One region of the Vibrio chaetopteri genome, then DNA from elsewhere that is predicted to be linked to it. Evidence: predicted binding sites of a transcription regulator. Region 1 holds the regulator's gene; each other region holds the start of a gene.

Region 1 (6,930 bases):
ACAAGGCGGCTTTCACGTTTGGCTAACCCTACCTGAGCACTGGCGGCTGAGTGAGTTTGTTAGTAGAGCCTCAGAGCAAGGGGTTGTCGTCAAATCGGGCGAGCTGTTTGCACCTCCTGGTGGCTCGGTAGCGCCTGCGGTACGTCTATCGCTGAGCTCGCCACAAACGATCGAGCAGCTACAATTAGGCGTAGATACTCTAAAAGCACTATTGCAATCCAATCCCGTAAGTGAATTTACGTTATGAGCAGCAAACACTTTATCGCCGCCAAAGGGCTAGCCAATCCACACGTCCAGACGCTGATCCCACGCTTTGTACGACGCAAAGCGTTATTTGAGCCGATATGGGAAACCCTGGATACCCCAGATGGCGACTTTGTCGAGCTCGCGTGGAGTGAAGATCCCCATAGACAAAGTGCCCAAAACAAACCTGTGTTTGTTCTATTTCATGGCTTAGAAGGCTGCTTTCACAGCCCTTATGCCAACGGGCTAATGCACGCATTTGCTAAGCAGGGCTGGCTGTCGGTCATGATGCACTTTCGCGGCTGTGGGCCAAACCCGAACCGACTTGCCAGAGCTTATCATTCCGGTGAGATTGGTGATGCGAGACAGTTCATTGAGCTTTTGGATCATCGTTACCCAAATAGTAGAAAGGTTGCCGTAGGCATTTCCCTTGGCGGCAATATGCTCACCAACTATCTCGCTCACTACGGCGATGATACTAAGCTCGATGGCGCAACCGTCATCTCTGCGCCACTCGACTTGGCAGCGTGTGCTAGACGTATTGAACAAGGCTTCTCTAAGGTCTATCGCTCTTACCTGCTCAGTTCGATGAAAAAGAATGCGCTCAACAAACTTCATCTGCTAAGCGAAGTCCTCGGACTGACCGAAGAGCGCATTAAGAACATGAAAAAGCTTTACGAGTTCGATGATTTGATCACTGCTCCGCTGCATGGATTTAAAAATGCCGACGACTACTATCAGCGCTGCTCTGGGCTACCTCGCCTAAGAGAAATCACCGTACCGACTCAGTTTATTCATGCCAAGGATGACCCCTTTATGACACACGAGGTCATTCCAACTTTTAGTCTTCCAAGCCATATCAATTACCAACTGCTTGATCGAGGTGGTCATGTCGGCTTTATGACGGGTAGTTTGCGACGCCCGCGCTTTTGGTTAGAAGAGAGCTTACCAAGCTACTACCGACACTTTATTGACTAGCCAAAAACAGCGATAGATCCCTTTGTGAATCAGCAGTGCTATAATCCTGCGGTCATAGAATTGAGAGGTATTTATGATCATCCCATGGCAACAGATTGACGCAGACACGCTAGATAACCTTATTAAAGAGTTCGTGCTGCGCGAAGGCACCGACTATGGTGAGTCGGAAATATCGCTAGATGATAAAGTTCGCCATGTTCGTAGCCAGCTCGAAAGCGGTGAGGCCGTCATCGTTTTCTCTGAACTGCACGAAACCGTCGACATTAAATCGCGTCGCTCGCTGTAATTTTTCGGTAGCTGCGCAAGTAGCTGCTATATTGAAAGGCTATTGAACTGAAATTGGCCTACAAGGTCTAACTCCTTATGTGAGTTAGCAAATTTATAACGACAATTACAAATACACAGGAAGTGTCATGTCAGCAAAACACCCGATCATTGCTGTAACGGGCTCCTCTGGAGCTGGAACCACCACAACGTCAGAAGCATTTCGCAAGATGTTCAACATGATGAGCGTCAAGCCTGCATTTATTGAAGGTGATAGCTTTCACCGTTTTACTCGCCCAGAGATGGACATCGAGATCCGCAAAGCCAAAGATCAAGGTAAACACATCAGCTACTTTGGCCCCCAAGCGAACGACTTCCCTGCGCTTGAAGAGTTTTTTCGCAACTATGGGCAAAATGGTACTGGCCAGTTCCGCCGCTACCTACACACCTTCGATGAGGCCGTGCCTTATAATCAAATGCCAGGCACCTTCACTCCATGGCAAGACCTGCCAGAGAATAGCGATGTGCTGTTTTATGAAGGCCTACACGGCGGCGTTGTAGATGGCGATGTCAATGCTGCGCAGCACGTTGACCTGCTTATCGGCATGGTGCCTATCGTTAACCTCGAGTGGATCCAAAAATTCGTACGAGACACCCGCGATCGTGGTCACTCTCGAGAAGCGGTTACTGACTCAATTGTTCGCTCGATGGACGACTACTTAAGCTACATTACACCGCAATTTTCACGCACACACATTAACTTCCAGCGCGTCCCAACCGTGGACACTTCAAACCCGCTCAATGCGAAAGGCATTCCGAGTTTGGATGAGAGTTTTGTGGTGATTCGCTTACGTGGTATCAAGAATGTCGACTTCCCGTACTTACTAGCGATGATTGATGGTTCGTTCATGTCACGTCACAACACCATCGTAGTGCCGGGCGGTAAGATGAGTTTTGCGATGGAGCTAATCGTCAGACCAATACTTCAGCAACTTATAGAAACGGGAAAAATAGGTTAGGAAATGTGAGCCAAATCAGCCTGTTTTTTGTATCGTGATCATGTGCACAGTTTTGTATAGATAAATACGCTTTTGACACGATTAAAATCAAGAAAAGCGGCGCAAAAAAGGATACTATTTCTAGGAAATAGAAGATCGCTTGCGCCATCTTCAAAGTGCTTTTATGCTAGTAGGTCTTAACCAACGGGCTTGCTAACAAATATGGAAAGCAGCAAGCATACCCTGCAGAGGAAGTAAGATATATGGTTCTAGGTAAACCTCAAACCGACCCAACGTTAGAGTGGTTCCTTTCACACTGCCACATTCACAAGTACCCATCAAAGAGCACGCTTATTCATGCGGGCGAGAAAGCAGAAACGCTTTACTACATCGTCAAAGGCTCTGTAGCGGTACTGATTAAAGATGAAGAAGGCAAAGAGATGATCTTGTCTTACCTAAACCAAGGTGACTTCATCGGTGAACTTGGCTTGTTCGAAGAGGACCAAGAACGTACGGCATGGGTACGAGCAAAATCACCTTGTGAAGTTGCGGAAATCTCATTCAAGAAGTTCCGTCAGCTTATCCAAGTTAACCCAGACATTCTAATGCGCTTATCTGCTCAGATGGCAAGTCGTCTACAAGTGACTAGCCAAAAAGTAGGTGACCTAGCATTCCTAGACGTAACGGGTCGTATTGCACAGACGCTACTTAACCTAGCGAAACAACCTGATGCAATGACTCATCCAGACGGCATGCAAATCAAGATCACTCGTCAAGAGATTGGCCAAATCGTTGGTTGTTCTCGCGAAACAGTAGGTCGTATTCTTAAGATGCTAGAAGAGCAGAACCTAATTTCTGCCCACGGTAAGACAATCGTGGTTTACGGTACTCGCTAAGAGCACGTAACAAGATTTAAAAAGCCACCCTCGGGTGGCTTTTTTTGTTTCAAATTTATCGTCACCCCTGCGCAGGAATGACGAGCCTTGAGATATCACCCTAACCCCAAATAGTCGTCACCCCTACGCAGGCAGGGGGTCTTCTTTTAGCGCGTCCCAAGCTCAAGTAGATTCCTGCCTACGCAGGAATGACGTGAGCTGTTGTTCCTCCGTCATCTCTGCGTAGAGGCCTGGCCAGTGCAATGACGGCGCTGTAGGGTTTATCGTTACTGATGCGTACTCTCAAAGATTTTGTCCGCAGATGCCGCGACAAAGCCTTGGTAGTAACTGCCATCGGCTAGCTGGTAACGTTTAGCAAACTCATAGAAGCCACCTGGAATCAACTGATCACCATCAGTAAATGCCACGGACACTTTGTCTGCCATGGTCGAGGATTGCTCTAGCAGCACCTCTGGTGAGCCTTTCACTTCCCCGCCCGATTCATTAATCGCAAACCCAGCATCACGAAGGTGCTGATTGACCTCAACTACTTCGGCAAAGCAGTCAAGCTGATTCACGCTCACCGTGAAGTGATTGGCGCCATAACCGTGAGCAGCAAGCCATGAGGCATACTCACTTTCTTGTGCCAACATTTGTAAGTCTTGATAGCTTAAGTCCCACAAACGGCCACCATATAAGAACTCAGCAGAGGAAAGCTTGGCGCTGTCCACCTGTGCCACTAACTTAGCCACGATATCTTGAAGCGATTGAGAGCACTCTTCTACTCGCAACTCGCTGATAAACACCTTAGGAAGCAAAGCATCGCTATGTTCTAGGTGTATCGCAGTCAGCTTTTTGGCTTCAAAGTCGTAATGGCCACTGACCTCGTAACCAAGATCTAGAAACGGCTTAGCTATTGTGTCGATACCCAGTGGCGCGACATTAAAGGTTCGCAGCGCAATATGGTCATTGATAAGCGACTCATCTTCTCTAAGCAAGTCGTGCACCTTATGTGCCGATGGGCACAGGCGAGTGATATAGTCTTGCCACAAGTGGCCAAATAGCGCGTCAACAGTCATAGCACGCTCCTTATAGTTCGATGCCAGGGCTTAAAGTCGCAGGAAGAACGGTGTTATCGCCCTCCATTGATGCCATAGGGTAAGCGCAGTAATCTGCTGCATAAAACGCACTTGGACGAAGGTTGCCAGACGCGCCCGGACCGCCAAACGGCGCATCACCACTGGCTCCTGTAAGCTGACGGTTGCGGTTTACAATGCCTGCTCGAATGTGGTCTGTGAAATATTGCCACTCCTCATCACGCTCTGAGATAAGCCCTGCCGACAAACCAAATCGGGTATCGTTGGACAGCTCTACCGCTTGTTCAAGAGTTTCGTAGCGCACCAGTTGTAGCAGCGGCCCAAAGTACTCTTCATCAGGAAGCTCATCGATATCAGTGGCATCTAACAGTGCTGGCGTCACGAAGGCGGCTTTCAAGCGTTTTGCTTCTACTAGGCTCTTACCGCCTAGCTTCACCAACTCAGCTTGCGCTGCAATAATATGGTCAGCGGCCTGCTCTGAGATCTGCGGGCCCATAAATGGCGCAGGCTGTGCAAACGGCTCATCGATACGGATCTTATTAATAGCAGACACTAGGCTTTCTACTAGTTGATCACCTTTTTCACCAAATGGCACATAAAGGCGTCGTGCGCAGGTACAACGCTGTCCAGCACTGATGTAGGCCGATTGCAAAATGGTGTACACCGCCGCATCAACATCACCAAACGCTTCACTGACGACAAGCGGATTGTTACCGCCCATCTCGAGCGCCAGCATCTTGCCAGGCTGACCAGCAAATTGACGATGCAGGATATGCCCTGTGTTGGCGCTACCAGTAAACAGCACGCCATCAATGCCTTTCGAATCAGCAAGAGCGATACCCGTCTCTTTACCACCTTGAACAAGGTTAATAACACCGGCAGGCAGTCCCACTTCCTCCCAGATTTTCATTGCAAGTTCGCCGACTAGTGGAGTTTGCTCTGAGGGTTTAAAGACCACTGTGTTCCCTGCCAACAGCGCTGGCACGATATGGCCATTTGGCAAGTGTCCCGGAAAGTTATAAGGACCAAACACTGCCATAACACCAAGTGGCCTGTGACGGAGGACGATTTGGTTTCCAGCTGCTTCGCGTTGGTTCTCACCAGTGCGTTGATGGTAAGCACGTATCGAAATGGCAATTTTACCGGCCATCGCGCCGGCTTCAGTGCGGGTTTCCCATAACGGCTTGCCCGTTTCTTTGGCAATCGCAATAGCAATCTCTTCACTACGTTCTTTAACCTTGTCGGCAAACGCCAGCACAATAGCCTCACGTTCCGCAAACGGTCTTTTTTTCCACTCAACAAACGCCTTGCGAGCGGAAGATACTGCCTGATCTACTTGCTCTGGCGTCGCGGATTGACCTTCCCAGATAATATTATTGTCGTATGGTGACAGTGACTGAAACGCGTCACCGAGACCCGCTACCCAGTTGCCCGAGATCCATTGAGTTTGTTGAGACATAGTGAAGTTCCTTTGGTCTTTTAAATGTGGCCGCTGTGAGCGGCCATCTTATTGCTTGTGGAGGCGAGTAACGTCGCTTATTGAGCCAGCATACGAACCATGTCGCCATCAGCAACATTCAGTGCATCCGCCGCCTCAGGAGACAACAATACGGTGCCAGACTCGGCGTCAAACGCCGCTTTAGCCGCCGTCGCACGGAAGTGCTCAAAAGAAGTATTAGCAATCAGGTAGTCCTGTGAACTGGTGTGCTCAGAGACCGACACCTTAGCGCGAAATGAATCTCGTACCGCTTGGATATTACGAAGATCGCATTCAACCGTTGGACCTGCATCGAAGATGTCGACATAGTTCCGACAAGTAAAACCTTCTTTCTCAAGTAGTTTTAATGCAGGACGCGTATTTTCATGCACTTGACCGATAACCGCTTGCGCTTCTTTACTCAGCAGATTGATGTAAATAGGTAGCTTTGGCATTAGGTCGGCAATAAAGCCTTTTTTACCTATACCTGTTAGATAATCTGCCATCGTGAAATCGATCGAGAAGAAGTGCTCTTGTAACCACTGCCAAAACGGTGAGTTACCTTCTGCATCCGACACGCCGCGCATTTCTGCAAAGATGGTTTTAGAAAAGCGCTCTGGGTGCTCTGCCATCATCAAGAAGCGACATTTCGACATTAGGCGTCCATTTAGACCACCTCGAAACTCCGGACGCAAGAACAAGGTACAGATTTCACTACAGCCAGTGTAATTGTTGCCAAAGGTCAAAAGCTTCACCACGTTGTTGACGTTCAGCTTTGGCGATGAGTGCACCACGGTACTTATGTGATAAGAGTAGAAAGGAACATCCCAACCAATCGCACCTTCAATACCCGTTGTCCCTGCGACTTCGCCGGTTTCGGTGTCAAAGCCAACCATCAAATAACCTTCGTCGGTAGGCGCCGTGACATCATGTTTAGCAAAGCTGTATTCAGAGTGGGTAATTCGGTTTGTCAGAAGCTCTTCATTAACGGGAAGAGA
Region 2 (6,930 bases), on a different replicon from region 1:
CGTGCAGTGGGACTTGGTGCAGTTGCTGCTCTTCAATGAGTTTAAAGGCGCTTTCTTGGATCTCGAACGCGGCTTGTACATAACCTTGAGCGATCAAGATTTCACTTTGTTGTAGCTGCGCCCACAAGGCTTGATGATACACGTGATATTGACGCGCCAGCTTTTCAGTCTGCTGCATCATCGACAGTGCGCGGCTGAGATTACCAATCACGTGGTTCACCTCACCAACGACTGAGGTAGCGACAATACGACTGCGATATTCCGAATGGTCGAGCTCGCTCAGTGCGAGTTCAGCCAGCTCGATGGCTTGGTCTGGTGAGTTTTGGTTGATTGCCACCTGAGCACGAAGCGCGTGGAATTCGCCTTCTTCTTTTTTGCTCAAATTGACTTTGCGCGCGGCCATTTCTTCACCGGCTTTGGCAATCAGCTCGCCCACTTCATTGTATCGGTGTTGGCTCTGTGCCAACCAAGCTTGCAATACACATAGCTTCGGCTGACTGTAAAGCTGATCAGCACTTAACACACCAATGGCATCTTCCAGGGTGGTTAATTCACCGTGGTTAAACATCTTCCAGCCAAACTCCAGCAAGATACTCGCCACCAAATCTGCGTTGTTAGCAAGGCGCGCGTGGCGTAGTGCTTGGTGAGGGACTTTCTGTTCTAGCCAAGCGTTAGCCGCGGCTAGGTGTAAGTCGTGCTCTTGCTGTGGAATTCGTGCTTTACGTTCGTGCGATAAGAACTCAGCAAATAGGTTATGGAACCTAAACCAGTTGTTCTCTCCCTCTAATGGATAGATGAACAGACCAAAGCGGTTGAGTGACTCGATCATACTGAGTGCATCGTCACGTTTGGTCAGTGCGGTGACTAAGTTGTCATTGAAGTGATCAAGCACCGAGCACTGCATTAAGAAATGGCGGGTTTCTTTATCAAGTAGATCAAACACTTCTTCAACAAGGTAGTCCCAAAGGTGTGCGTGATTAAACTGAGAGATAGTCTCTACCGATTGGGCCAGTGTGCGCTTTTGATGTTGTGCTTGAAGGGCGAAAAGCTGCAGTGCCGATGGCCAGCCTTCCACATAGGTGCGAAGCGTATTCGCGGTTTCGTTATCGATCTCACTGGCAAGGCGCTGGCTAAAGAATCGCGTGGTTTCTTCAGTATCGAAGGCAAGCAACTCGTTACCAATTTCAATCATGAGATCGCGAACGCGCAGGTTCGCTGTACCCAGTGGTGGGTTACCTCGGCTGGTGACGACCAAAGTAATGTTGTCTGGCATGTGCTTTAGGAAAAAGCGCATTGCTTCATGGATGTCTTCATCGCTGATGAGGTGGTAGTCATCCAGAACGATATAACACTCATGGTGGTAGCTGGTTAGTTCAGCGAACACCTCGCTAAACAGGGAATGCAAAGAAGAAAACTGTCGGCGCTCTGCCAACTTTTGCGCATTTGGGCAACTGTTGCTGGTGGCTTTGTTGATGGCTTGCAGCAGGTAGTTGACGAAGCGAAATGGGTCGTTATCACTTTCATCAATGCTGTACCAACCTACATGAGGTTTGTCCGATAGCCATTGAGCGGCCATGGTGGTTTTGCCGTAACCGGCTGGCGAGCGAAATAATACCAGTTTATAGAAAGGCGCCTGTGCAAGCAGGTCTAAAACTCGAGGACGAACAATGGCATTGTGTAAGCGGCCAGGTCGAGTCAACTTTGAAGGAATCCACATGAGTTATTTCCTACGATTATTATTTTCAATGCCCTTGGGGTGGAGGGCGTGTTTACCACAGCTTTGTTGAGCCAGCTCGAAGATATAAAACAGTAGGTTATACAGTTTTTGATCAAGCGCTCGGTTTTGATTATTGTATGGCCAATCCCTCGACTACGCCTCGTATTTGTGATCTTTGTCACTATACCCTTGGTGTGGAAGGGGGGATTGGTCTGCCATGTATACAAAATTTTGGGAAATTTTGATTCTTTTTTGCGAGTAACTGTGATCTTCACAACAATTTTTGTAATTAGTTATCCGCCGGATAGTATTTCTTTCTTAGTTCGTGGCTAGATTAAAAACTGAGCTTGGCGTGATCGCAATCACCAGAAAAAACCGAATCAGAGAGCGGAATGGGAGATCGATCACTAAGTGGAGGGGAGTACGCCCTCTACGCCCTCCTCACTCATCCTCCAGGGAGTCGGACTTAGGAGGATGTTTATGGATACGTCACCATGCACGATATGTGACAGATGGATAAAACTTGAAAGTGAGATTTCGTAATGAAACCTGCGCAACAGAAAAAATTTGATAAAGCTTCTTTCCAAGAAAGTGTTAAAAAACACCTATCAGCAACGTATGCAACGACAGTAGAAACTGCGACAGAACGTCAGTGGTATCTAGCAATGGGTCGTGCGCTTGCTGAGCTAACGACTTTTGACCTGCTTGAAACTGAAGCGGACGAGCGCATCAAGGGCGCGAAAAGTGTTAACTACCTATCTCTAGAATTCCTAATCGGTCGTCTAACAGGTAACAACCTAATCAGCATGGGTCTGTACGAGCAAGTTACAGATGCAATGGCTGAACTAGGTCACAACCTAACTGACCTTCTAGAAGAAGAGCGTGACCCATCACTTGGTAACGGTGGTCTAGGTCGTCTAGCAGCATGTTTCATGGATTCATGTGCAGCTCAAGAATTCCCAACTGTAGGCTACGGTCTTCACTACGAATACGGTCTATTCAAGCAGTCATTCGAAGATGGTCGTCAAAAAGAAGCGCCTGATGCATGGCGTGCTGTTGAAGGCTACCCGTGGGAAGTCGCTCGTCCAGAGCTTGCACAAGAGATTGGTTTCTTTGGTCACGTTGAAGTTGTAAACGTTGATGGCAAAGAAGTACGTCAATGGGTTCCTGGTATGTCTGTAAAAGCAATGCCTTGGGATCTTCCAATTGTTGGTTACGAGTCAGATACAGTTTACCCACTGCGTCTTTGGGAATGTCAGGCAATTGCTCCATTCTCTCTAGAGAGCTTCAACAACGGTGATTACTTCGAAGCACAGCACGCGCTAATCGATGCGGGTAACATCACTAAGGTTCTATACCCGAACGATAACCACGAGAAAGGTAAGACTCTGCGTCTAATGCAGCAGTACTTCCACTCAGCGGCGTCTGTACGTGACATCCTACGTCGTCACGAAGCAGCAGGTTACACGCTAGCGGATCTTCCTAAGCAAGAAACCATTCAGCTTAACGATACGCACCCAACCATTGCTATCCCTGAACTCATGCGCATCCTTCTAGATGAGAAAGGTTTGAGCTGGGATGAGGCGTGGGCGATTTCTTCTAAGACTTTCGCATACACAAACCACACTCTACTTCCAGAAGCACTAGAGACTTGGTCTGAGTCGCTAATCCAGCGTCTACTTCCACGTCACATGGAAATCATCTTTGAAATCAACCACCGCTTCCTACAAGAAGTACGTGCAATGTGGCCTGGTGATGGTGAGAAACAAGCGAAGCTTTCTATCATCCAAGAAGGTTTCCACCGCATGGTTCGTATGGCTAACCTATGTGTTATCGGTTCATACGCAGTGAACGGTGTAGCAGCACTTCACTCTCAGCTAGTGAAAACAGATCTGTTCCCTGAATTCCACGAGATGTACCCAACTCGTCTACATAATGTAACGAACGGTGTGACACCACGTCGTTGGTTGAAGTTCTGTAACCCAGGTCTATCGGCTCTTATCACTGAGAAGATTGGTTCTGAGTGGCCAGCTAAGCTTGAGCAGCTGGAAGGTATCGCGAAATTCGCTGATGACGCTAAGTTCCAGAAAGACTACATGGCTGTTAAGAAGCAGAACAAACAGCGTCTAGCTGACTGGGTTAAAGCGAACATGGGTATCGAGCTAGATACGAATGCTATCTTTGATGTGATGATCAAGCGCCTACACGAGTACAAGCGCCAGCAGCTTGATTTGCTACACGTGTTGTCTCTGTACCACCGTTTATTGAATGACCCAACATTTGATATGACGCCACGCGTTGTATTCTTCGGCTCTAAAGCTGCACCGGGTTACCACCTAGCGAAAGAGATCATCTTTGCGATTAACAAGGTTGCTGAGAAAGTAAACAACGACCCACGCCTAGGCGGTAAGCTGAAAGTGGTATTCATTCCTGACTACCGTGTAAGTATGGCTGAAATGTTGATTCCAGCTGCTGACGTTTCTCAGCAAATCTCTATGGCAGGTAAAGAAGCATCAGGTACAGGTAACATGAAGATGGCGCTTAACGGCGCACTAACTATCGGTACGATGGACGGTGCTAACGTTGAGATCCGTGAAGAAGTCGGTGACGAGAACATCTACATCTTCGGTCTAGAGGTTGATGGTGTGAAACGCACGCAAGCGGCAGGTTACAACCCATACGACTTCTACAACGCTGATCCACTACTGAAGGCATCTCTAGATCTACTGCTAGGTGAAGAGTTTACTCCAGGTCAACCAGGTCTACTACGTGCAACATACGACAGCCTACTAGATGGTGGTGACCCGTACTTATGTCTTGCTGACTTCGCATCTTACGTGAAGGCACATGAAGACATGGACGCGCAATACCGTGACCAAGCGGGTTGGGCGAAGAAAGCGATTCTAAACACGGCGCTAGTTGGCAAGTTCAGCTCAGACCGTTCGATTCGCGATTACGTGAATAACATTTGGAAGCTTGAATCAGTTTCACGCTAACAAATTTAACCAAGGTACCTCAGTTCCTCAAGGGATAGAGGTACCTTGGTTTTTACTTGAATTAATAATAACCCTACCGATTTGAAGGTTAAGAGAAGTCCTTCGGAGAGAGCGATGACAGAACAAACAGCATTAAAACAAGTTGCTGAGATGGCAAGAATAGCCGACAGCTACGTAAGTGCGTGGGGCGATGAAGCCAAAGTTGAGGACGAAACCATTCTTCGTCTGCTTGCGTCTTTAGGCTACGACACGACAAATGATGAATCACTACTAAAATCTGCCGAGAAAAAGCACAAGAAAGAAGTGCTGGATCCAGTACTGGTTGTTAAAGACGGTGATGCAGTAGAAGTAGAACTTCATTTAGGTGTGAGCGCGAGAGAAAGCGATTTCAGCTGGCGTCTAGAGACCGAGCAAGGAGAAGTACTTGAAGGCTATCTTCAATCTCAGATCGTTCGTGATGAACGTGCTGAGGGTGGCCCTTTAGTATTTGCGTTACCAAACAACCTTCCATGGGGTTATCACAAGCTTTACCTAGAGCGTAAGCGCCGCAAAGCGCCTTACGAGATGACACTTATTCGCACACCTCGTGCATGTTACAAGCAAAGCGCATTTGACGAAGGCAAAAAGCTTTGGGGTCCAAGTATCCAGCTTTACACGCTTCGTACTCAGCACAACTGGGGTATCGGTGATTTTGGCGACCTTAAACAGTTGGTTGCTGATATCGCTGCACGCGGTGGTGACTTTGTGGGTCTTAACCCAATTCACTCGCTTTTCCCTGCGAACCCAGAAGGCGCGAGCCCATACAGCCCATCTTCACGTCGCTGGCTAAATATTCTTTATATCGACGTAAGCTCTGTCGCGGAGTTTGCATTGAGCGCAGACGCACAACAAATCGTTGGTGGTTCTGAGTTCCAAGTACGTCTACAAAAAGCGCGTGAGTCACACTGGGTGAACTACACCGAAGTGGCTGAGCTTAAGATGAACGTATTGCCGCTGCTTTTCGATGAGTTCAAATCTCGTCATCTAGACAAACAGTCTGAGCGCGCGAAACTGTTCCTAGACTTCATTGAAGCAGGTGGTGAGAGCCTACTGCATCAAGCCGCATTCGATGCGATCCACGCTGAGCTTCATGCAGAAGACAGCAACATGTGGGGCTGGCCAGTATTCCCAGAGAAGTACCGCCGTTTCGAAAACGCAGCAACACAGAAGTTCATTGCAGATAACCAAGACAAAGTTCAGCTTTACATGTACTTGCAGTGGATCGCTGATGTTCAAATCAATGAAGCTCAAGCACTAGCTGAAGAGAAGGGTATGGCAGTAGGTCTGTACCGTGACCTAGCTGTAGGTGTTGCGGATTCTGGCTCTGAAACTTGGGCAGACAATGGCAACCTAGTGATGGATGCGAGCATCGGTGCGCCACCAGATATCTTGGGTCCTCTGGGTCAAAACTGGGGTCTACCTCCACTAAACCCACAGGTATTGCAAGCCACATCGTACGATGCATATATTCAGTTGCTACGTGCGAACATGAAGCACTGTGGTTCACTTCGCATTGACCACGTTCTTGGTCTTCTGCGCCTTTGGTGGATTCCAAAAGGTGAGAACGCAACGAAAGGTGCTTACATCTACTACCCAGTAGAAGACATGCTAGCAATTCTAGCGCTTGAGTCACACCGTCATCAATGTAGCGTTATTGGTGAAGACTTGGGTACTGTGCCAGATGAAATCGTAGAAATTCTGCGTGACGCTGGCGTGCACTCCTACAAGGTGTTCTTCTTCGAAACAGCAGAAGATGGCGGCTTTATCTCTCCTGAGCACTATGCGGATCAATCAATGTCTGCACTATGTACTCACGATATGCCAACGCTACGTGGCTTCTGGCACTGTGATGACCTGAAGATGGGCCGCGAGATTGGTCTGTATCCAAATGAAGAACAGCTAGCGGGTCTATTTGATGACCGCCTAGTGTGCAAACAAGGCATTATTGATAGCGTCGCATGGCATGGTTATCTACCTGAAGGTGTGGGTCGCGATGCAAGTCTTGTCCCTATGGACGCGCATTTGAGCGAAGCGCTACAGCTTCACGTAGCCGCGGGTTCTTCTGCACTACTCAGTGTTCAGCTAGAAGACTGGCTAGAGATGGATAAGCCAGTAAACATTCCTGGTACGGTTAATGAGTACCCAAACTGGCGTCGTAAACTGTCGATGAATCTTGAA
Region 3 (6,930 bases), 1.0 Mb from region 1:
CACATTACATAAACCAATTTGCTAAAGAATTTAATTCTCCTGTGAAATCTATTGACGACGATGCAATTAAGTCACTGACTTATTATCATTGGCCTGGAAACGTGAAGGAGCTACTGAATCAGGTGAAGCGAGCGGTATTAATGACTGAAGAAGAGGTGTTATCGAAAAAACACTTTGAGCTACCGGGTACGTTTTCTGGTAAACGTAGTTTGAAAAGTATTCGTGAACGCTCAGAGCGTGATGCGCTTATTTTAGTCCTCGATAGTCACAACGGGCAGGTAACGCAAGCGGCGAAAGAGTTAGGTATTTCGCGGGCGACGATGTATCGCTTGTTGAACAAGCACAACTTGATCACAGAAGAGACTATCTAGCGTAACGGATAGGTTTTGAACAATGAAAGGTGCTTCGGCACCTTTTTTGGTTGAAATTGACGCCGTTTTAAGTGGTTTACATTGCAATTACACGGAAGGTTGATGTAGCTCGCACTAAGTGGGCTTGAAATAATATCAGGTTGTATTTTGCTTAAATAAAATTAATCACCGTATTTTTGTAGGTGATTGATTAAATACTCGGCATTAAAACACTCTTGATCGTCATCACTAGAGTATTCATTTGTTTTTCACTTTTTTATATATGCTTTGTTGATTTAATAAACGAACTGCATAAGAATTAACCGTGAGCGAGACGCTCATTTACCCAAATTTCAGGATTAATAAAGTCAGTATGGAGGCACAGAAAATGATGAATCGTATTTCTTTTATCAACGCTTGTGCTGTTCGCCGTACTGATGCTGATCATATGTGTGGTCTAGTTTCGACCGCCACTGTTACCGACAAACCGGTAGCAAGTTCAGCACAAGCTTAATTAATCCGTAACCTTATGAGGCTGCGGAAATAGCAGTCACATAAGAGTCTTTATATCTTTCCTAGACTGCTATTTCTCTCCTCTTTATTTCATAATCTGGAGATTATTATGCGTACTTCTGTTTATCTAACTATCGCAACATGGCTAATTAAAGCTGACATTCAAAAAGAAGAGCGTGAGTGGAAAAGACGCTACCGTCGTAGCGCGTATCAATTGCCGCTTCACAACGAGCCCCTACTAAGAGACATCGGCTTAGACAAAGAAGGTCGTCCACTTGGTCATGTCGCAGCTCCTCAAGTTGTCGCTAAACGCAAAGCTCGTCATCTACGTCGAGAGTTGCAGTCAAGATTAGCTACGTAACTCAAGGCGGGCAGTGTCACTGCCCGCCGAGTTCTTGATATAGCGAGATTGAGTCATTTTTCCATCCCTCAAAAACGCGCTAGAAAACACGATTAGGGGCAAGGATTTGAATACCTTGCCCCTATTATTTGTAACTCTTCTAACAGTTCATCGGACAAGGTGACGTCAATACTATCGATATTGCTTTTTAGTTGGTCGAGATTGGTGGCACCAATAATATTGGAGGCCACAAAAGGACGTTGATTCACAAATGCCAGGGCCATTTGTGATGGATCTAGGCCGTGTTTATGGGCAAGATCGACATAAGCCTGAGTTGCTTCAATGCCTTGAGGCGTGAAGTAACGGACAAAGCGTTCAAATAGGCTGCAACGTGCGCCTTCAGGTTTTTGTCCCTCAAGGTATTTACCGCTCAAGCAGCCGAAGGCTAATGGCGAGTAGGCGAGTAGCTCAACCCCTTCATGGTGACTGATTTCCGACAGTCCCACTTCAAAGCTTCGATTAAGTAAATTATAAGGGTTTTGAATGGAAACGATTCTTGGCAAGTCGTGCTTTTCCGCCAACTTGAGCAGTGTCATTACACCCCATGGCGTTTCGTTGGAGACGCCAATGTAGCGAATTTTTCCCACCTTAATCAGCTCGTTTAGTGCTTCGAGCGTTTCAATTAAGGTAACTTCTTCATTGTCGTCAGGATAAGGGTAATTAAGTTGGCCGAAACAGTTAGTTTTGCGCTGGGGCCAATGAAGCTGGTAAAGGTCGATATAGTCGGTTTTTAATCTAGCGAGGCTGTCATCGAGAGCTTGATGTATATTGCGGCGATCTAGGCTCATATTTTCGCGAATGTAAGGGACGTTGCGCGGGCCTGCGACCTTGGTTGCTAAAACGACTTTTTGTCTTTTATCAGAATGCGATAGCCAGTCACCGATATAAGATTCAGTTAACCCTTGAGTGTTTTGTTTGGGTGGAACTGGATACATCTCTGCAGTATCAATGAAATTGATCCCGCGTTCAACGGCATAATCAAGCTGCTCAAAGGCTTCTTGCTTGGTGTTTTGCTCACCGAATGTCATGGTTCCCAAACAGATTTTACTGACTTCGAGCGAAGAGTGTGGGAGCTTGTGGTATTTCATTGAGCCATCCTTGCTTGTTGTTACTTGATTCCACTATACCCCGTTTTTATAAAAGTTCTGCTCATTTTATGCGCAACTGGCTGCGCCTTGGCTAAACTGATAGTGATAAGTCACGCATTATCCACAAAGCAGAGGAGGTGGACTATGCAAAAACATCAGCTCGATCGTTGGTTACACGGACATCATAAAGAGAGTTATAAGCCACCTAAAGTGTTTGTGATCGGTTGTGCTGATATTTCACACTATTTACTTGCAGTGGAATACAAGCACAAACTCGAACCCATTAAACAAGATGATGAGCCTATTCATTACGAATCTTTAGATTCTGTAAAAGAAGCACTGACACGTCTCGGTGTAGAAAAAGCTTATCTACGGCTTCATAACGCCTACGATGAGTGCGGCAGCGCAGAGATGAATCGCTACTGTGATATTGAACTCAACTTGCACTGAGCGTGTCTCTGTAGCGGCAAACAGGTATTAAGCAAAGTAGGTTTCTAAGATATAGCTCGTAAAACTCGCTCTGAGGTAAAAGCCTCGGGGTAGGGTTTTTATTGGCTGACCATTTGTGCCATACGCTTCCGTCTTCGCTCGGCTGTTGGCGGCCTTTGGCCTTATTTGCAGTACTTCACCGCTTCTGGCGGTAATTTGATTAACATCACCGAGTGCAATCAAATCCATGAGCTCTTCCCAGTCGTTTTTAAGCAATGCCTCTTCTTGCTTCGAAGGGCTCCAGATAAGCGGAGATCCCACACGCCTCTCTGCGACAGGAATCTCGCGCTCACCCTCAACAGGTAGCCAAAGGACTCGCGACAGTTTATTTCGAATATGGCTGGCTTCCCAAGTTAACCCAGTGATCCCTGTTAAAGGGGCGACGCAAACGAAGGTCGACTCCAGTGGTTTGCCATTGTAGCCAATTGGGATGCTCTTTAGCTCGACACCGATTTCAGGAAAATCTTGTACAGGTTTGCTGCCAGCCGTTGCACCAAGGTGCCACTCCAGTAATTGACCAACCCAACCCTTGTCTCGCTTGAGATTGTCAGGTACACGCATATTGGCTGGCTTGGCAAGATCGCCAAAGCTCATGCCAGCGATTTGACGGGCGCGTTCTAACAGTTCGGCTTCGGATTTTGGTGCTGTGTTCATGGGTGTTAATGTCGCTGTTTTTTCTAACCGCCGCTAGTTTACCATGAGAACGAATTCTAGCTCTGTACAAAAAAGGATCACTTCGCTGCAAACTTGATCTATTAAATAGTTATCCACAGCTAGATTGCTTAATTGCCATTAAAAATGAATGCATGGATAAATAATCAGTATATTTGACCTGATAAACTGCTTGAAATATCGGGCTTTGTATGAAAACTGGCAATCCTAATGTGGATAAACCAAGCTGTGGTGGATCTTTGACCGATCTAAATGGTGGCAAATCAAAATCTTAAGAACTACGCATAAGACATGATGGTTTTGATTTTATGTTTATGTTTATTATGACTTTATTATATTGTTCTGTTTTTGGGATAGTTTAGTAGGTTCTAGTTTTTCTACGATTTTTTAGAGAGATCAACGATTCTGCACACAGTTATTCACAGAAAAGGTGAATAAATGTGGCCTATGTCTCATTGTGGTGTTGATAACTACGATGTTGTTTGAATCTTATCCAGTGAACTACAAAGAAGTGGTAATTGTTCAAATTTACACATCCATAAGTTTGCTCAAGTTGGGGATATGTGGAAAAATCAAGGTAATGAAAATTTAATTGAGGTTGGCCAGTGATAGATGGCGATGGTTACCGACTTAATGTTGGTATTGTAATCTGTAACAACCATGGTCAGGTCTTCTGGGCTAAACGATACGGACAACACTCATGGCAGTTTCCTCAGGGCGGTATTGACGAAGGTGAATCCCCTGAAGAGGCCATGTATCGAGAACTGTATGAAGAAGTGGGATTGACTAAGAACGACGTTAAAATCGTTGCGGTCAGTCGTCACTGGTTAAGATATAAGTTACCTAAGCGTTTGGTGCGCTGGGATTCGAAACCGGTCTGTATCGGGCAAAAACAGAAATGGTTTTTACTGCGCTTGGACTGCGATGAGTCCAAAATCAATATGCAGCGCGGTAATACCCCTGAGTTTGATGGTTGGCGTTGGGTAAGTTATTGGTACCCAGTTAGACAAGTGGTTTCGTTCAAGCGTGATGTCTACCGCCGTGCGATGAAAGAGTTTGCTTCGCTAGCGATGCCGTTTAAAGAACGAAAATTTAAAGGCAAAAGAAAGCATCGAAGAGGGTAAGTATGCTATCGCAACTAAGGGATATAGTTGAGCACGTCTCAAAAGTAGAAGACGTGCATGCAGCCCTCGAGATGTTAGTGCAGCAAACGTGTTCAGCGATGAATACCGAGTGCTGCACTATTTATCTTGCCAACGACGATAAGCAGCGCCTAGAGCTCATGGCGACCCAAGGGCTTACCTTCCAAGGTGATACGATTCATATTGGCTTCAATGAAGGTTTGGTCGGCTTAGTTAAGCGTACCGCCGAACCTATCAACCTGGCAGAGGCCGCCAAACACTCCGCATTTAAGTTCTTCCCTGAACTGGGGGAAGACCTCTATCATTCCTTTCTTGGCACGCCTATTATCCATCGCAAGCAAGTGCTCGGTGTGTTGGTCGTGCAGCAAAAAAGCTCCCGACAATTTAGTGAAATGGAAGAGTCTTTTCTGGTCACATTGTCTGCGCAGATCGCGGTGTTGATTGCTCATGCGATCGCCCAGGGACATGGCTTTTTTGATGATAATGCTGCGCTTGTCATTAAGGGCATCGGGGCTTCTTCTGGTGTTGCGATTGGCCCTATTTGGTGGGACAACACTCAGCCAGACCTGAGTGACGTATTCCCTGCGTCCACGCTTGATGTGGCACGTGAGCAAGAGATGCTCTCGGTTGCGATAGAACATGCGCTGGCGGACTTTAAGCGCATGCGCAAAAAGCTCGATTTGGAGCTTAATAAAGATGCGCTGGCCATATTTGACTTGTTTACCCACTTACTCAACGATCCGATGTTGAGAAACGACCTCAAAGCTCAGATCCAAAAAGGGGATAAAGCCGATTGGGCACTGCGCCAAGTCGTCGAAAGTTACGCTAACCGCTTTGCAAAAATGTCCGATGTGTATTTACGCGAGCGGGCGCAAGACATTAAAGAGCTTGGGCAGCGATTGCTGTTCTTCCTCCATGATACAGAGTACCCCATTCACGAGTTTAACGAGCCCGTGATTTTAGTGGTTCGAGAGCTGACCGCTTCGATTTTAGCGTCTATTCCGAAACAGCAATTGCTTGCAGTTGTGTCGCTGGAAGGCGCGGCTAACTCGCACGCGGCAATTTTGTCTAGAGCCATGGGCATTCCAGCGGTCATGGGGGTGAATACTAACCCTGAGCTGCTTAGTGGCAAGCTCGGTATTGTTGATGGCTACAGCGGTGAAATATTCCCAGACCCTAGCCAAGAGCTGCTATTGGAATACCGAGAGCTGGTCAGTGAGGAGTCGGAACTGTCACAAATGGTGGAGTCGACGGCTGACCTTGAGGCCGCCACCAAAGATGGTCAGCGTATTCAAGTTATGCTCAATGCGGGTCTTAGTGCTGATACCAGTATTTCAATCAACAAAAACGTTGATGGCGTCGGCTTGTACCGCACCGAAATTTCGTTCTTATTGCAGCAGCAGTTTCCATCGGAAGAAGAGCAACTGCATCAATATCGTTCTGTGCTAAGTGCTTACTCGAATAAGCGAGTCGTCATGCGTACATTGGATATTGGTGGCGATAAAGCGTTGCCGTATTTGCCTATCGAGGAAGATAATCCATTTTTGGGTTGGCGTGGGATCCGTTTTACCCTAGATCATCCTGATATCTTTTTGATTCAGTTGCGTGCGATGCTTCGTGCTAGCATTGGCATTGATAATCTGAGCATTTTGCTGCCTATGGTCTCTTCGGTGCAGGAGTTTGATGATGCGGCAACCCTGATTGAACAAGCTTATCAGGAAGTGCATGATGCTCATCCAGAGGTGAAAAAACCACAAATCGGTGTGATGATTGAAGTCCCATCGATGTTGTATATTTTGCCGTTCATGGCACAGCGAGTCGATTTTGTTTCGGTGGGCACCAATGACTTAACCCAATATTTATTGGCGGTTGATCGCAATAATGCGCAAGTAGCAGACATCTACGAAACGTTGCACCCCTCAGTGCTTGCGGCAATGAAACACATTTTTGCGACTTGCCAAGCCTATGACTTACCTGTGTGTATCTGTGGCGAGTTAGCCGGTGACCCTATTGGCGCGCTTCTACTCGTTGGCTTGGGTTACGATACCTTGAGTATGAACACCTCTAACGTGGCAAAAGTGAAATACTTGCTTGCGCAGAGCTCACTCGATGAGCTTAAACAACTTGCTGACAAAGCGCTGATGCAACCCTATGGAAAAACCATCTACAATCAAATGCGCGATTTCTTTGAGGCCAAAGGTCTTGCAGGCTTCATCCGTGCAGGTAAATTTTAACTCTTATATTTTGGTCTTGTTGTGAATTACGAATTGATATTG

What was found. The regulator CRP, encoded in region 1, controls carbon source genes, mostly activating them, when cyclic AMP is high. The targets are predictions, from matches to a motif close to TGTGANNNNNNTCACA.
Region 2: a site for CRP is predicted at 1,885-1,900, ahead of malT (HTH-type transcriptional regulator MalT). Genes of this name have one in related genera too.
Region 3: a site for CRP is predicted at 3,952-3,967, ahead of rppH (RNA pyrophosphohydrolase). Genes of this name have one in related genera too.

Annotation. Positions count from the first base shown of each region.
Region 1 is NZ_CP115920.1:529,736-536,665, reverse strand. Features, by position in the region: gene PG915_RS02425 (PLP-dependent aminotransferase family protein) at 1-247, shown strand, start outside; gene PG915_RS02420 (hydrolase) at 244-1,221, shown strand; gene PG915_RS02415 (YheU family protein) at 1,295-1,507, shown strand; gene PG915_RS02410 (phosphoribulokinase) at 1,635-2,504, shown strand; gene crp (cAMP-activated global transcriptional regulator CRP) at 2,747-3,379, shown strand; gene PG915_RS02400 (DUF1338 domain-containing protein) at 3,646-4,437, opposite strand; gene astD (succinylglutamate-semialdehyde dehydrogenase) at 4,448-5,914, opposite strand; gene astA (arginine N-succinyltransferase) at 5,992-6,930, opposite strand, start outside.
Region 2 is NZ_CP115921.1:677,281-684,210, reverse strand. Features, by position in the region: gene malT (HTH-type transcriptional regulator MalT) at 1-1,717, opposite strand, end outside; gene PG915_RS19085 (glycogen/starch/alpha-glucan phosphorylase) at 2,260-4,713, shown strand; gene malQ (4-alpha-glucanotransferase) at 4,828-6,930, shown strand, end outside.
Region 3 is NZ_CP115920.1:3,009,578-3,016,507, reverse strand. Features, by position in the region: gene PG915_RS13700 (sigma-54-dependent transcriptional regulator) at 1-371, shown strand, start outside; gene PG915_RS13695 (hypothetical protein) at 739-864, shown strand; gene PG915_RS13690 (DUF1127 domain-containing protein) at 973-1,224, shown strand; gene PG915_RS13685 (NADP(H)-dependent aldo-keto reductase) at 1,317-2,351, opposite strand; gene PG915_RS13680 (DUF6482 family protein) at 2,496-2,801, shown strand; gene mutH (DNA mismatch repair endonuclease MutH) at 2,829-3,494, opposite strand; gene rppH (RNA pyrophosphohydrolase) at 4,118-4,636, shown strand; gene ptsP (phosphoenolpyruvate--protein phosphotransferase) at 4,639-6,888, shown strand; gene PG915_RS13660 (sulfite exporter TauE/SafE family protein) at 6,910-6,930, shown strand, end outside.